3 regions of the Nocardioides sp. NPDC127503 genome follow, and region 3 is predicted to be linked to each of the others. Evidence: riboswitches for the same ligand, from Rfam matches in the RefSeq annotation. Region 3 holds a riboswitch; each other region holds the start of a gene.
What was found. Region 3 has a riboswitch for cobalamin ahead of ABTW65_RS09920 (VWA domain-containing protein). Riboswitches for the same ligand answer to the same signal wherever they lie in the genome.
Positions count from the first base shown of each region.

Region 1: linked by a shared signal. The riboswitch ahead of cobN (cobaltochelatase subunit CobN) and the one ahead of ABTW65_RS09920 (VWA domain-containing protein) in region 3 are both predicted to bind cobalamin.
Region 2: linked by a shared signal. The riboswitch ahead of ABTW65_RS21665 (prenyltransferase/squalene oxidase repeat-containing protein) and the one ahead of ABTW65_RS09920 (VWA domain-containing protein) in region 3 are both predicted to bind cobalamin.

Region 1 covers NZ_JBEORH010000011.1:2,872-7,816, reverse strand. The annotation lists gene ABTW65_RS22825 (hypothetical protein) at 1-394, opposite strand, end outside; gene ABTW65_RS22820 (ArsR/SmtB family transcription factor) at 387-1,007, opposite strand; gene ABTW65_RS22815 (GNAT family N-acetyltransferase) at 1,105-1,665, shown strand; cobalamin riboswitch at 1,643-1,787, shown strand; gene cobN (cobaltochelatase subunit CobN) at 1,822-4,945, shown strand, end outside.
Region 2 covers NZ_JBEORH010000010.1:64,095-69,039, forward strand. The annotation lists gene ABTW65_RS21650 (ABC transporter ATP-binding protein) at 1-941, opposite strand, end outside; gene ABTW65_RS21655 (CbiQ family ECF transporter T component) at 938-2,053, opposite strand; gene ABTW65_RS21660 (hypothetical protein) at 2,050-2,661, opposite strand; gene ABTW65_RS21665 (prenyltransferase/squalene oxidase repeat-containing protein) at 2,655-3,728, opposite strand; cobalamin riboswitch at 3,795-3,917, opposite strand; gene ABTW65_RS21670 (glycoside hydrolase family 19 protein) at 3,996-4,634, shown strand; gene ABTW65_RS21675 (NYN domain-containing protein) at 4,645-4,945, opposite strand, start outside.
Region 3 covers NZ_JBEORH010000003.1:590,723-595,667, reverse strand. The annotation lists gene cobBC (bifunctional hydrogenobyrinic acid a,c-diamide synthase/histidinol phosphate aminotransferase CobBC) at 1-781, opposite strand, end outside; gene cobO (cob(I)yrinic acid a,c-diamide adenosyltransferase) at 778-1,392, opposite strand; gene ABTW65_RS09920 (VWA domain-containing protein) at 1,392-3,473, opposite strand; cobalamin riboswitch at 3,499-3,638, opposite strand; gene cbiE (precorrin-6y C5,15-methyltransferase (decarboxylating) subunit CbiE) at 3,701-4,927, shown strand.

The DNA.
Region 1 (4,945 bases), on a different contig from region 3:
AGAACAACGTGCGGCGTGTCATGCCGGGCCGGCGCTCGAGCGCGAACCGAAGCTGATGCAGGAACGACGTCCAACCCTCGGTGACGTCGTCGTAGTAGGCGTCCCAGTCCGGGTTGCCGGACAACGGCGCACGGGTCAGCGTGATTCGGACGCCGTCGCCTTCCGGCTGGATGTCGAACCTGTCGCCGCCGTTGGCGACCAGGGTGCGCCGGTCGGCCTCCTCGACGACATCGGTGAAGTAGATCGAGTCGATCTCGGCCTCGATCTCATCCGCGTCCCAGCCGTGCCACTGTCGGATGGCGGCCGGGTCCCGCAGCGCCTGCCACGCGGCATCGGCCGAGGCCGCCGCGGTGACCTCGATCCGCGGCGTCTCGCCGCTCTGGATGTCATTCATCACTCTGCTCCTGTTCGGATGGGGCGGTCACCGCTGCCGGGGCGGGATGCCCACCGATGACCACGCGGTACTGCCGGCCGGTCGGGCTGTCGAAGCTCTCGGCCGTACGCCGCAGCGCTTCGGTCAGCTCCTCGGTGAATCTGTGCACGTCGGCGGCGTCAGCGAAGCGCACGGCGGCCTCGATCGTGAACGTGAGCAGGCGCTTGCCCTGCTCGTCCGCCTTGACCTGCATGCGGGCCACATCCCGCACGGTGGCTGCGGCGACCCCGACAAGGTGGTCGGCGGCGAACTGGTCCATGACCCGCCCCGCGCTCTCAGCGGACTCGGGTCCGCGGCCCATCACCGATGGGTCGACCACGAACGCACCCGGCTTCGCGCGGACGATCCGCTCGACGAAGCCGCGGCGCTTCCGCTCCTCGACCAGCTCCACCAACCCGGCCGACTCGAGCGCCCGCAGATGGTAGTTCACCCGCTGGCGAGGCAGCTCGAGCACGGCGGCGAGCTGGGTGGCCGACGTGGGCTCCTGCAGGTGACCGAGGAGCTGCCGACGAATAGGCGACAGCGCCGCGGCCACCCGGTCCGGCTCGTCGACGTAGATGATGCCGTTGCTCACAAGACCCAGGATGCAATTGACAAACAGATTTGTCAATTGAGTTGATCGCCCCAGAAACCAGGTGCTGGCGACGTACGTCCTGGCTAACGTCTGGCCCATGCCGCAAGCCCATCTGCGCACCGAGCGCCTCGACCTGGTTCCGCTGTCCGAAGTGCATCTGCCGTTCCTGATCGAGCTCAACTCGGATCCGGTGGTGCTGCGCCATCTGTTCACCCGCGCGCTCAGGCCGGAGGAGACCGAGGAGCGGATGCACAAGTGGATCCGGGTCGCGAAGGAGACGGATGCGCTGGGCAAGTGGATCGGGTTCTCGGCCGGTGAGGCCGTCGGGCTCTACATGTTCGAGCCGCCCGACAACCCGCCGCGTACCGATGCCGCCGAGCTCGGCTACCGGCTCCCGCAGCGGCACTGGCACAAGGGCTACGCGAAGGAGGGCTCGCTCGAGCTGCTCCGGCACGGGTTCGAGGAGCTCGGGATCGATCGGGTGATCGCGCAGACGATGTCGGTCAACGAGGCCTCCCGAGCAACGATGGTGTCGGTCGGGATGAGCTTCGTACGCTCCTTCCACCAGGAGTTCGAGGAACCGCTCGCAGGACATGCCGACGGAGAGGTCGAGTACGAGATCACCCGCGAGACCTGGCTCGAGCAGCGCGCGGGGTAGGCTGCGAGCACGCTCGTGGCGCAGGAACCCGGTGAGAGTCCGGGGCGGTTCCGCCACTGTGACGTCCGTACAGCTTCTGGGCACGGACACAGCCAGACACTGGCCGCGGGCTATCCGACCGATCGACGGGGCGAGAACCCCTAGGAGGAACTCGGCATGGCCGACTCTGCACGCGTACGCATCGCCCTTCTGTCCACCTCGGACACCGACCTGCTCTCGGCCCGTGCCAGCGGCGCCGACTACGCCTGGGCGAACCCGTCGCGAGCGACCGATCTGGAGCAGGTCGTGGCCGATGCCGACCTGGTCGTCTTCCGGCTCCTCGGCTCGCCCAACGATCTGTGGGACGGGCTGAGCGCCGTCAAGGAGCGCGGCACCCCGGTCGTGGTCCTCGGCGGCGAGCAGCAGCCGAGCGCCGAGCTGATGGAGCACTCCACCGTCCCGATGGGCGTCGCCGCCGAGGCCCACCGCTATCTCGCCGAGGGCGGGCCGACCAACCTCGCCCAACTGCACGCGTTCCTCTCCGACACGGTCCTGCTGACGGGTTTCGGGTTCGAGCCGCCTGCCACGGTGCCGGCGTGGGGGTTCGCGGAGCGGCCCGAGCCCGCCGACGCCACTCGTCCCCGCATCGGCGTGCTCTACTACCGCGCCCACGAGACCAGCGGGAACACCGCGTTCGCCCACGCGCTGGCCGACGCCATCGACGCGACCGGCGCGGCCACCGGGGTACCCGTCTTCGCGGGCTCGCTGCGCTCGGCACCCGACGACCTCTACGAGGCGCTCGGCACCCTCGACGCGCTGATCGTGACCGTGCTCGCGGCCGGTGGCTCGGTGCCCGCCTCGGCGAGCGCCGGCGGCGAGGACGAGGCCTGGGACGTGGAGCGGATGGCGGCGCTCGACATCCCGGTGCTCCAGGGCCTGTGCCTGACCAGCTCGCGCGCGGAGTGGGAGGCCTCCGACGACGGCGTCACGCCGCTCGACTCGGCCAACCAGATCGCGATCCCCGAGTTCGACGGGCGGATCATCACCGCCCCGTTCTCCTTCAAGGAGCTCGACGAGCAGGGTCTCCCCCACTACGTCGCCGATCCCGAGCGCACTGCGCGAGTCGCCCGGATCGCGGTCAACCACGCCCGCCTGCGGCACACGGCCAACCCGGACAAGCGCCTCGCGCTGGTCCTCTCCGCCTACCCCACCAAGCACTCCCGGATCGGCAACGCGGTCGGCCTGGACACCCCGGTCTCCGCGATCCGGATGCTGCGCCGGCTCCGCGAGGAGGGCTATGACCTCGGGCAGGACAACGAGGTCGTACGCATCCTCGACTCCGCCGACGTCGCTGCTGACGCCGCCGCCGACACGGCCGCCGGTGACGCGCTGATCCACGCGCTGATCGCGGCTGGCGGCCAGGACGAGGAGTGGCTGACCAACGCCCAGCTCACCGACGCCCACGTACGCATCTCCAAGGCCGACTACGACAAGTGGACCGCGGATCTCCCCGCTGACCTGCGCGAACAGATGGTCGAGACGTGGGGGCCGACGCCGGGCAAGCTCTTCGTCAACGACAACGACGAGCTCGTCCTTGCCACGCTCCAGGCCGGCAACATCGTGATCCTGATCCAGCCGCCGCGCGGGTTCGGGGAGAACCCGGTCGCGATCTACCACGACCCCGACCTGCCGCCGTCGCACCACTACCTCGGTGCCTACCGCTGGCTCGAGAACGGCTTCCGTGCCGATGCCGTCGTCCATCTCGGCAAGCACGGCTCGATGGAGTGGCTGCCCGGCAAGAACGCCGCGCTGTCGGCGTCCTGCGGCCCGGATGCGGCCATTGGCAACATGCCGCTGATCTACCCGTTCCTGGTCAACGACCCGGGCGAGGGTGCCCAGGCGAAGCGCCGCGCGCACGCCACGATCATCGACCACCTGGTGCCGCCGATGGCGCGTGCGGAGTCCTACGGCGACATCGCGCGGCTGGAAGGGCTGATGGAGGAGTACGACCGGATCTCCTCCATGGACCCGGCCAAGCTGCCCGCCATCCGCGGCGAGATCTGGCAGCTGATGAAGGCCGCCGAGCTCCACCGCGACCTCGGCATGGAGGAGCGGCCCGAGGACGACGACTTCGACGACTTCATGCTCCACATCGACGGCTGGCTCTGCGAGATCAAGGACGCCCAGATCCGCGACGGGCTGCACATCCTGGGCGCCGCTCCCGAGGGTGAGGCGCGGGTCAACCTGGTGCTCTCGATCCTGCGCGCCGCGCAGGTCTGGGGCGGCGTCGGCGGTGCCGTGCCCGGGCTGCGGGCGGCGCTCGGGCTCAAGGAGGGCGCCGACACCCGGGCGGTCGACGAGATCGAGGCCCAGGCGAAGGATCTGGTGCAGCGGATGGACGCGGCCGGCTGGGATCCGGCGGTCGCCGAGACGCTCCACGACGACCCGGCCGTGCGGCAGGTGCTCGTCTTCGCCGCCGAGCAGGTCGTGCCGCGGCTGAACGGGACGACCGACGAGCTGTCCGCCGTCCTGCACGCGCTGGACGGTGGCTTCGTCCCCGCGGGGCCGTCGGGCTCGCCGCTGCGAGGGCTCGTCAACGTACTTCCCACCGGGCGCAACTTCTACACCGTCGACCCGCGCGCGGTGCCTTCGCGGCTGGCGTGGCAGACCGGGCAGGCCATGGCCGACTCGCTGCTGCAGCGCTATCTGGACGAGACCGGCGACTACCCCACCTCGGTCGGGCTCTCCGTCTGGGGCACGTCCGCGATGCGTACGTCCGGCGACGATGTCGCCGAGGTGCTCGCGCTGCTCGGGGTGCGCCCCGAGTGGGACGAGGCCTCCCGCCGAATCACGCACCTCGACGTCATCCCGCTCGCCGAGCTGGGCAGGCCACGGATCGACGTGACCGTACGCATCTCCGGGTTCTTCCGCGACGCGTTCCCGCACGTCGTCTCGATGCTCGACGACGCGGTCCGGATGGTGGCCGACCTCGACGAGCCGGCCGAGGACAACTTCGTCCGCGCGCACACCCTCGAGGACCTCGCCGATCACGGCGACCAGCGCCGCGCGACGTCCCGGATCTTCGGCTCCAAGCCCGGTTCGTACGGCGCCGGGATCCTGCAGGTGATCGAGGCCGGCAACTGGCGCTCCGACCAGGACCTCGCCGACGTCTATGCGGCGTGGGGCGGCTTCGCGTACGGCCGCGACCTCGATGGCGCCCCGGCTGCCGACGACATGCGCGCCAACTACCGCCGGATCAAAGTCGCCGCCAAGAACGTCGACTCCGCCGAGCACGACATCG
Region 2 (4,945 bases), on a different contig from region 3:
CCCGCGGGCAGCTCGATCGAGACGTCGTGGAGGACCGGCCTACGTCCTCTGGTGACGGTGAGACCGGAACTTCTCAGGCTTTTCCTGCACTTCTCTGGCGTTGCAACGCCTGAGAAGTGCAGGGATACCCGGTTAACCGGGTATTCCAACGACCGCGCCCGCCGCCTCGCATCCCGCACCGTGAGCGGCAGCGGCGACCAGCCGAGCTCGCGACCGAGCTCGACGAGCGGCGGGACGATGGGCGAGGTCTCCAGGACCTCGGCGGGGTCACCGACGGCGACGGAGCCGTCGCCGACGAAGAGCGCAATGCGGTCGGCGAACGGTACGACCCGCTCGAGGCGGTGCTCGGCGAGCACGACGGAAGTGCCGAGGTCGTGGACCAGCCGGGTGATGGTGGCGAGCACGTCCTCGGCGGCGGTGGGGTCGAGGGCGGAGGTGGGCTCGTCGAGCACGACGACCCGCGGGTGGGTGGTGAGCACCGAGCCGATCGCGACGCGCTGCTGCTGCCCTCCTGAGAGGGTACGCAGCGACCGCTGCCGCAGCTCGGCGATGCCGAGCAGGTCGAGGGTCTCCTCCACCCGGCGCCGCATGGTCGCCGGGGGAAGGCCGAGCTGCTCCATCCCGTAGGCGAGCTCCTCCTCGACCGTGTCCGTGACGAATCCGGCCACCGGGTCCTGCCCGACGTAGCCGATGATCCCGGCGCGCTCGCGCGGCGGCGTACGGACGATCGAGGCACCGTCCAGCAGCACGTCACCGTCGAGCACGCCGCCGGAGAAGCGCGGCACCAGGCCGGCGAGTACGCCGAGCAGCGTCGACTTCCCCGAGCCGGTCGGGCCGGAGACGAGCAGCAGCTCGCCCTCCTCGATGGTGAGGTCGACGTCCTTGAGCACGTGCTCGGAGGAGTCGGGCGGCGTGAAGGTGATGCCTCGCAGCTCGATCATGCGACTGCCTCCTCGTGAACGAGCGATGATGCCGGTAGCGGAGCGGCGACGGCCGGGACCAGCCCGACGAGCACACCCAGCATGGCGGTCAGCGTGACTTCCGGGACGGTGCTCACTCCCGGAAAGGCGACCGGGACCTGATAACGGGCGACCCACCAGCCCACGGCGACGACCACGATCCCGCTCAGCGCCACCACGACCTCCGGCCAGCGCCACCGGTCGGGCCGGTAGACGGTCCGCGTCACGCGGCGGCCGGCGAGCGCCAGCCCTCCGGCGGCGGTGCCGACGCCCAGGCTCAGCATGGTGGCGGCCAGCCAGCCAGGCGTGGTGCCGTCCAGCACCGCGTAGACGCCGGCGCAGAGCCCGACGAGCGAGACCAGCATGAGCGCCGAAGTGATCCGCCTGGTGGCGACCGGGACGCCGGCCGTACGTCCGTAGCCGCGGGTGTCCATCCCCGCCGCCAGCGCCATCGACCGCTCCAGGGCGTCCTCGAGCACCGGCACCAGGAAGCGGCGCAGGCGCCTGACGTTTCCGGTCGCACCGGCACGCAGCCGTTGCGCGGCGCGCACCCGCTGCACCGATTCGGCCAGCTGCGGCAGCACGGTCACGGCGACCACGACAGCGGTGCCGATCTCGTAGAGCGCCGGCGGCAGCGAGCGCAGCAGCCGCTTCGGGTTCGCCAGCGCGTTGGCCGCGCCGACGCAGATCACGATGACGCCCAGCCGCAACCCGTCGTAGAGGCCGGCCAGCAGCGCCTCGCGGGTGAGCGGCCCGAGCAGCCTGATCCCCAGCACCCACTCCGGAAGCGGGATCTCGGGCAGGTCGATGAGCACGTGGCCCGGCACCGCGCCCAGGAGCACTCGGAAGAGCACCCGGGTCACGACGATGAACACCGCGAGGCCGACGTAGAGCCGGAACGCCTTCGCCCACGGTTGCTCGCCTCGGCGCGCGGCGACCACGACCGACACCACCCCCACCAGGAGCAGGAGCAGCAACGGGTTGGTGGTGAAGGAGGCGTACGCAGCCAGGCCGATCGCCCACACCCACCAGGCGACGGGGTGCAGATCGCGGGGCAGGTGCGCGACCGCGGCCGTACGGAACAGGGTGCTCATCGCCGACGCCACCACACGGCACCGGCGACGGCGAAGAGTGCGAGGATCCCCGCGGGTGCGACCCAGGCGGGCAGATGCTCGGAGGCCGAATCTGTCGGTTCTTCCGGAAATAACTCCGGCGACGGGCTTGAGGGCGCCCCCACAGCATCCCCAAGCTCCGTCGCCGGAGCGGTAACGACATCGTCGTCTATCCACGTGAACGCAACACCCTGCCCGGAGGTCACGCTGATTTCGGTAACATTTCTGGAGGCGTAGCTCCAGGCCCCCGAATCGTCGGTGATCCAGAGCGACCAGTACGCGTCGGCAGGCGGCATCTGGGCGCAACCGGCCGCCTTCGGGCGCTCATCGACGCGGCATACGACGCTGGGCATCGAGGTCACAAAGGTGAGCGGATGTCCGGCCTTCTCGAAGAGATCGGCGCCGGTGTCGCCCTCCTCGGGCTGGACACAGGTGACCTCGGGGTCGCCACCCAGCGCGTTGGGCTCGACGACGACGGTGACCCCGTCACACGTCTCGGCGGCAGACGATGCGGCGACCGGGGCGAGGACGGGTGCGGTGGCCCCGGCGAGGAACGCCAGGGCCACCAACGAGGACCGCAGGATCAGCACGAGCTCTTCGCGGTCGCGTCCTTGGGCAGGAAGACCAGCGACGGCAGCGCCTGAGCAGCGGCGAGGCGATACATCCCCTCGGACTCCTTGGTCAGGCCCTTGGCGTTGCCCTCGGTCAGCGCGGCGTCGTCATAGGCCACCGCGCCGGCGTCGTCGCCACAGGTCACGACGTGGTCGGCGACCCAGGCCGCCGCCTTCTCCGCGGCAGCGGTCTCACCGGCGCGCCCGAACGCCCATCCGGCCAGGCCGGTGGTGTTGGAGTTGGCGATGTTGCCGGTGGCGGCCTTGAACGACCCGTCCTTCGCCTGGGTCTCCTTCAGCCACTCCACGCCGGCCTCGACGGCCTTCTCCGCCTCCGGGGACGCAACCCCGGACAGGGCGATCAGCGCGAACGCGGTGGCGTCGGCGTCCGGGACGGCCTTCGGGTCGGCGTCGCAGGTCTGGTCAGCGGCGGCGGGGTCGGCCGCGAAGGTGACCCGGAACCAGCCCTCCTCGCACTGCTGCCCGGCCAGGAACTCCGTCGCGGCCGCGGCTTCCTTGCTCTCGGCGTTGTTGAGAGCCCACACGGCGTACGACTGTCCGATGGTGTTGGAGTAGTCGGCCGCCTCCTTGTTCTTGGGGTCGAGCTTGTCGGCGATGCGGCCGTTCTCGGCGACCGTGCCCTCGAGCTGCTTCAGCAGACCGGGGTCGGAGGCGTCGACGTTCTGCTGGAGGACCAGCGCCTTCGCGGTGGCCCCGGCCGAGGTGATGGTGCCGAACCCGGGCGAGGTGTAGGCCTTCTTGTTCTCCATCACGGCCGCGGCGATCGTCGAGATCTCCTCGTCGTAGCCACCGACCTCGGCCAGCGCGATCCCGATGTCGGCGCTGAGCCCGAAGTCGTCGGTGCCGTACTGCGCGTTGCGGGCCACACCCTCCGGCGCCTGGGCCACGAGCCAGTCGGCCACCGAGGTGGACACCTTGGCGTCGTAGGTGGGCTTCTCCCCCTCCTCGACGGCTTTCTCGCCGCAGCCGGCGAGCGAGGTGAGGGCGAGGGCGGCGGCGATGCCACCGAGGACGGTCTTCTTCATGGTTCCTTCCGCGCTGTTCGTCGGGAAGGCCCAAGGCCGACCCGCTGCTTTCCACGACAGCGTCAGGTCAGTACGCGTCCGTCGGCAGGTGCTCCGGCTCGCCCAGGACACTCTCGGTGCCTGGGCCTACGGTTGCGGGTCAGCGCCGGGATTCGACCGGCTTCCCCCACCACGGCGTGTGTTGATTGAGGCTCTGCTATGCGGGGGCAATCCTATGCCTGGCGGGCCCTGCTTGCGGGATCGCCGTCGAGCAGTCACTCTGTCCCCATGCGCCACAGGATTCTCGGCCTTGTCGCAGCATCGATCTCGGCCACCCTTCTCGCCCTCTCCCCGACCACGACGGCCGGCGCGGAGGAGGCACGGACATCGGTCACGTACGTCGATCTGATCGCCATGTTCGGCGAGAAGGTCGGCGACCGGAGCACCGTCGAGACCGGGCTCCCGAGCCTCAACCGAGCGATGACCGACGCCGAGATAACCACCCCCTACCGGCAGGCGGCGTATCTGACCACTCTCGCCAACGAGAGCTCCTTCCACCACGACGCCAAGGGCCGCGACAAGCGGAAGTTCACCGGCCGCGGCTACATCCAGCTGACCGGCGAGGCCAACTACACCGACGCCGGCACCTACTTCGACATCGACCTGCGCCGCCGCCCCGAGCTCGCCCGGTCGCTGGACTACAGCGCCCCGATCTCGCGCTGGTACTGGACCGTCGCCCGCGACATCAACCCGCTCGCCGACGCCCTCGACATGGGCAAGGTCAACGCGGCGATCGGCTATCCCTCGAACAAGAAGGAGGACGCCGAGCGCTGCCGCGACTTCAAGGCCGCGCTGAAGCACCTCCACGGGTCGGTGCCCAAGGGCGTCAGATGCGCCCGCCCGGCCGCCTCCGCGCAGACCCGGTAGAGGACGTACGTCACTTCTTGGTGCGCTTGTCGCTGACCGCGATCGCGGAGGTGCCCTCATCCTTGAGCTCGAAGAGATCGATCGCCTTGATGAGCTTGGTCCAGGTCGCGTACCCGTAGTTGCGCGGGTCCTCGGAGGACTGGTTGCGGATGCGGGAGACCACGGTGCCGACCAGGGCCCAGCCGTCGTCGTCGGCGGCCGCGGCGATGGAGTTGCGCAGCAGCTGGATCAACCGGGCGTTGCGCTTCAGCGCCTGCCCGTTGGTCGCCGATGACGACTGCTTGCGTGTGCGCGTGGTCCCGGGCTCGGCG
Region 3 (4,945 bases):
CGTCGTGAGGTACGAGCGACGCCGTGTCGAAACCAACACGGTCGCTCTCGCGCAACGCCGCCACTGGATCCCAAGGATCCCCGCCCAGCGCCGGAGCCGACCGGGCGACCTCCAGCAGGGCGGGCAGGTCCAGGTGGGCGGCGACCTGCTCTCCCAGCCGCTCGATCAGCGCGACCGACTCGTCACGCTCGGCGACGGGGACGAGGCCGAGGTGGCGCGACGGGGACGCAAGGGTCTCGTCGCGTGGGAGCATGCCGAGCACCGGCAGGCCGACCTGCTCCAGCGCTCGCCGGATCTCCTCGGCGTTGCGCCCCGGGGAGCAGCGGTTGAGCACGACTCCCCCGATGCGTACCGACGGGTCGAAGGCCGCCATCCCGGCGGCGATCGCGGCAGCGGAGCGGGACATCCGGGCGATGTCGAGGACCAGGACCACCGGCGAGGAGGTCAGCTCCGCGACGTGGGCGGTGGAGGCGAAGCCGTCGGTGCCGAGGCGGCCGTCGTAGAGGCCCATGACGCCCTCGATGACCGCCACGTCCGCCCCGGCGGCACCATGGAGCAGCAGCGGTACGACGCGCGACTCCCCCACCAGGTGCGGGTCCAGGTTGCGGCCCGGACGCCCGGTGGCGAGCGCGTGGTAGCCCGGGTCGATGTAGTCCGGCCCGACCTTGTGACCGCTGACCTCGTGCCCGGCGGAACGCAGCGCCGCCATCAGCCCGGTGGCGACGGTCGTCTTGCCCGAGCCGGTCGAGGGAGCAGCGACCACCAGCCGGGGCAGGGTCACCACTCGATGCCCCGCTGGCCCTTCTGGCCGGCGTCCATCGGGTGCTTGATCTTGGTCATCTCGGTGACCAGGTCCGCGACCTCGAGCAGGGCGGGGTCGGCGTCGCGACCGGTGATCACGACGTGCTGGCGCCCCGGCCGCTCGGAGAGCACGGCGGCGACCTCGGCGGCGTCGACCCAGCCCCACTTGATCGGGTAGGTGAACTCGTCGAGGACGAGCAGGTCGTACGTCTCGGCGGCCAGGCACCGCTTGATCTCGGCCCAGCCCTCGGCGGCGTCCGCAGCGTGGTCCTCGACGTCACCCTGTTTGCGGCTCCAGGACCAGCCGGAGCCCATCTTGTGCCAGTCGACCGGCCCACCCTCGCCGGTCTCCTCGTGCAACTTGCCGAGGCGCTCGAGCACGGTCTGCTCACCGATGCGCCACTTGGCCGACTTCACGAACTGGAAGACCCCGATCCGCCAGCCCTGGTTCCAGCCGCGCAGCGCGAGCCCGAAGGCGGCGGTCGACTTCCCCTTGCCGGGGCCGGTGTGGACCATCACCAGCGGCCGGTTGCGGCGCTGGCGGGTGGTGAGCCCGTCGTCGGGCACGTTCAGCGGCTGTCCCTTCGGCATCAGGCAGCGCCCCTTCCCATGGTGGATCCGGTGAACCCGTGGATGGTGGAGGTCAGCGCCTCGGCGCTCACCTCGGCGACCGGCACGTGCTCGGCGCCCAGGTGCTCGGCCAGCTGGCGGGCCAGCCCGAGCCGCATCGGCCCGCTCTCGGAGTCGATGACGACGGTGGTGACGCCCAGACCGGCGACGTACGCGGCGGCCTGCTGCGAGCGCCGGACGGCGTCCTTGCCGTGGGTCTTCGAGTTGGCGCGACCGTCGGTGACGACCACCAGCAGCGGCCGCAGATCGGGGTCACGCAGGTGCTCGCGCTGGAGCACGCGGGCGGCCTCGAGGAGGCCTTCGGCCAGCGGCGTACGTCCTCCGGCGGGCACCTCGTCGAGGCGTGCCGCGGCGAGGTCGACCGACCCGGTTGGCGGCAGCACCAGCTCGGCACCCTCGCCCCGGAAGGTGATCATCCCGACCTTGTCGCGGCGACGGTAGGCGTCGAGCAGCAGCGAGAGGACCGCCGCCTTGACCTGCGCCATCCGCTTGCGCGCGGCCATCGACCCGGATGCGTCCACGCAGAAGAGCACCAGGTTGGCCTCCCGGCCCTCACGGACCGCGGTGCGGAGGTCCTCGATCCGCAGCTCGACCTTCGCCGACGTACGGTCCCTTGCGCCCTGCTTGCCAGCGGCCGCCTTGAGCGTCTCGACGAGGTGGAGCGAGCCACGAGTGCTGACGCTCGCGCCGATCCGGCGGCCGCTGCTGCCGATCGCCTTGCTCCGGCCGCCGGTGCGGCCCGTGCCCAGGCCGGTCACGGTCAGGAGACGGGGGCGGTAGGCGGTGCCTGCGGCGGTGGTCGAGGTGTTCCCCGCCGACGGGCTGGGCGGGGCCTCGTCCGTTGTCGAGGTCTCGTCCTGGGACGTCTCGACGGGCTCGGTATCCGAGGAGCCCTCGTGGGAGCTCTCGGCCGGCCCGACCTCCGGCTCGGACTCGGATCCGTCCTGCGGTGCGTCGTGCGGGTCGTCCTGGGGGTCATCCTGGTCCGGCCCGCCTTCCGGCGGCTCGGGCGGCAGCTCCTCGTCGCCAAGAATGCGGTCGAGCAGGTCCTCGTCGAGCCCGGGAGCGTCGAAGGGGTTGCGACGGCGGCGGTGAGGGAGGGCCAGCAGGGCAGCGCGGCGGATGTCCTCGCGGGTGACCTCTGAGCGACCGGCCCAGGCCGCGTGCGCGACCGCGGTGCGGGCGGTGACGATGTCGGCGCGCAGCCCGTCGACCTCGAACGCCGCGCAGACCTCGGCGATCTTGAGCAGCCCGGGCGCGGTGAGCCGGACCTTCCCGACGAGGGCGCGAGCGGTGGCGACCCGTGCGGTCAGGTCGCGCTCTGCGGCCACATAGCGCTCGACGAACGCGGGGGCGTCCAGGTCGAAGGCCATCCGGCGGCGTACGACCTCGGCGCGCAGCGCCGGCTCCCGGGGCGCTGCGACCTCGACGGTGAGCCCGAAGCGGTCCAGGAGCTGCGGGCGCAGCTCGCCCTCCTCGGGGTTCATGGTGCCGATCAGTACGAACCGGGCGGCGTGCTCGACCGAGACGCCGTCCCGCTCGACGCTGACCCGCCCCATCGCCGCCGCGTCGAGCAGCAGGTCGACCAGGTGGTCGTGGAGCAGGTTGACCTCGTCGACGTAGAGCAGGCCGCGGTGTGCCCGCGCCAGCAGCCCCGGCTCGAACTCGACCGCACCGCGCGACAGCGCGCTCTCCAGGTGGAGCGAGCCGACGACGCGGTCCTCGGTGGCTCCGACGGGGAGCTCGACCAGCCGCACCGGCCGGCTCTCCACGACGGCGGCGGACCCGAAGGGCCCGTCCGGCGACTCCGCGGAGGGGTCGGCGGGGTCGATCGAGAACCGATCCCCGGCGTAGACCGAGATCGAGGGCAGCACGGCCGCCAGACCGCGTACGGCCGTCGACTTCGCGGTCCCCTTCTCGCCACGGACCAGCACCCCGCCGATCTCCGGGGAGATGGTGGTGAGCACGAGCGCGAGGCCCATGTCGTCGAGGTCGTCCGCCTGGCAGCCGAGGACGGCAGAAAATGGGTAATGAACCGGCATGGAGAGGCTCCCGCTCCCTATCGCTTGAATGGATGGACGCGGGGCCGGTCTTCGGACTTGCCGAGTCCCCCGTGTGGGGCTCGGTTCACCGCAGCGGGCCTGTGCCGGAATCTCACCGGCTTCCCAGATTCTCCCTTCCCACCGTCCTCACCAGCTCCTGTGACAGAGCCGATGACTGGGCAGTCGGGGCACCTCGCGCCTGAGCCGCCACTGTAGCGTCTGGCCTCATGATCGTCGTGGTGGGCATCGGTGCCGGAGGTTGGGACGAGATTCCCGTACGTCACCAGCAGCTGATCCGGGAGTCCGCCGTCCTCCTCGGCGGCAAGCGTCATCTCGACCTCGTCCCGGACGTCCCCGGCCAGCGCCGCGAGCCCTGGCCCTCGCCGCTGCGCGAGGGTCTGCCGGCTCTCCTCGCGTCGCTGCCGGGCGACTCCTCCGTCGTCGCTCTGGCCTCGGGCGACCCGCTGGTCTCCGGCATCGGTACGACCCTGATCGAGCTGCTCGGCCCGGCGAACGTACGCATCGAGCCCGCCGTCTCCTCCGTCGCCCTCGCCCGTGCCCGGATGGGCTGGGCGGCCGAGTCGTGCGTGGTCGTCAGCCTCGTCGGCCGCGACGTCTCGCTGATCGCGCGCGAGCTCGCCCCTGGCCGCCGGATCCTGGCGCTCTCCTCGGACGCATCCACTCCTGCCTCGGTGGCAAACCTCCTGGTCACGACTGGTTTCGGTGCCTCGATGATGACCGTCCTGGGCGACCTGGGGGCGGAGACGGAGAGCGTCCGGACGGCGACCGCCTCGGAGTGGGGCGGCGAGTCTTCACTCCTCAACATCGTGGCGATCGAGTGCGTCGGCACACCCCTCCTCGGCTGGGCCGCGGGCCTTCCCGACGACGTCTTCGAGAACGACGGCCAGCTGACCAAGCGCGACCTGCGGGCCTCGGCCCTGGCGCGCCTGGCCCCCACCCCGGGAGCGCACCTGTGGGACGTCGGTGCCGGTGCCGGCTCGGTCGGGATCGAGTGGATGCGAGCGCACCCGTCCTGCACCACGACCGCGGTCGAGGCCTCTCCTGAGCGGGCCGCCCGGATCGCCCGCAACGCGGCCCGCCTCGGCGTACCCGGCCTGGCCGTAGTCCAAGGCCGCGCCCCCGATGCGTTGCGCGATCTCCCGGCGCCCGATGCGATCTTCATCGGCGGCGGCGCGACCCGCCCCGGAGTGCTCGACACCTGCCTAGCCGCCCTCCGCCCCGGTGGCCGGCTCGTCGTCCACGGCGTCACCCTGGAGACCGAGCAGCTGCTAGCCACCGCCTACCAGCAGCACGCCGGTGAGCTCACCCGGATCTCGGTGGAGACCTCCGCTCCGATCGGCACGTTCACCGGCTGGACTCCCGCACGGGCTGTGACGCAGTGGTCCTTCGTCGTCCCCGACAGCGCCAACTTCGCCGGATCGTCGATCCGCTAAGTGGCCATCGCGGGCGCT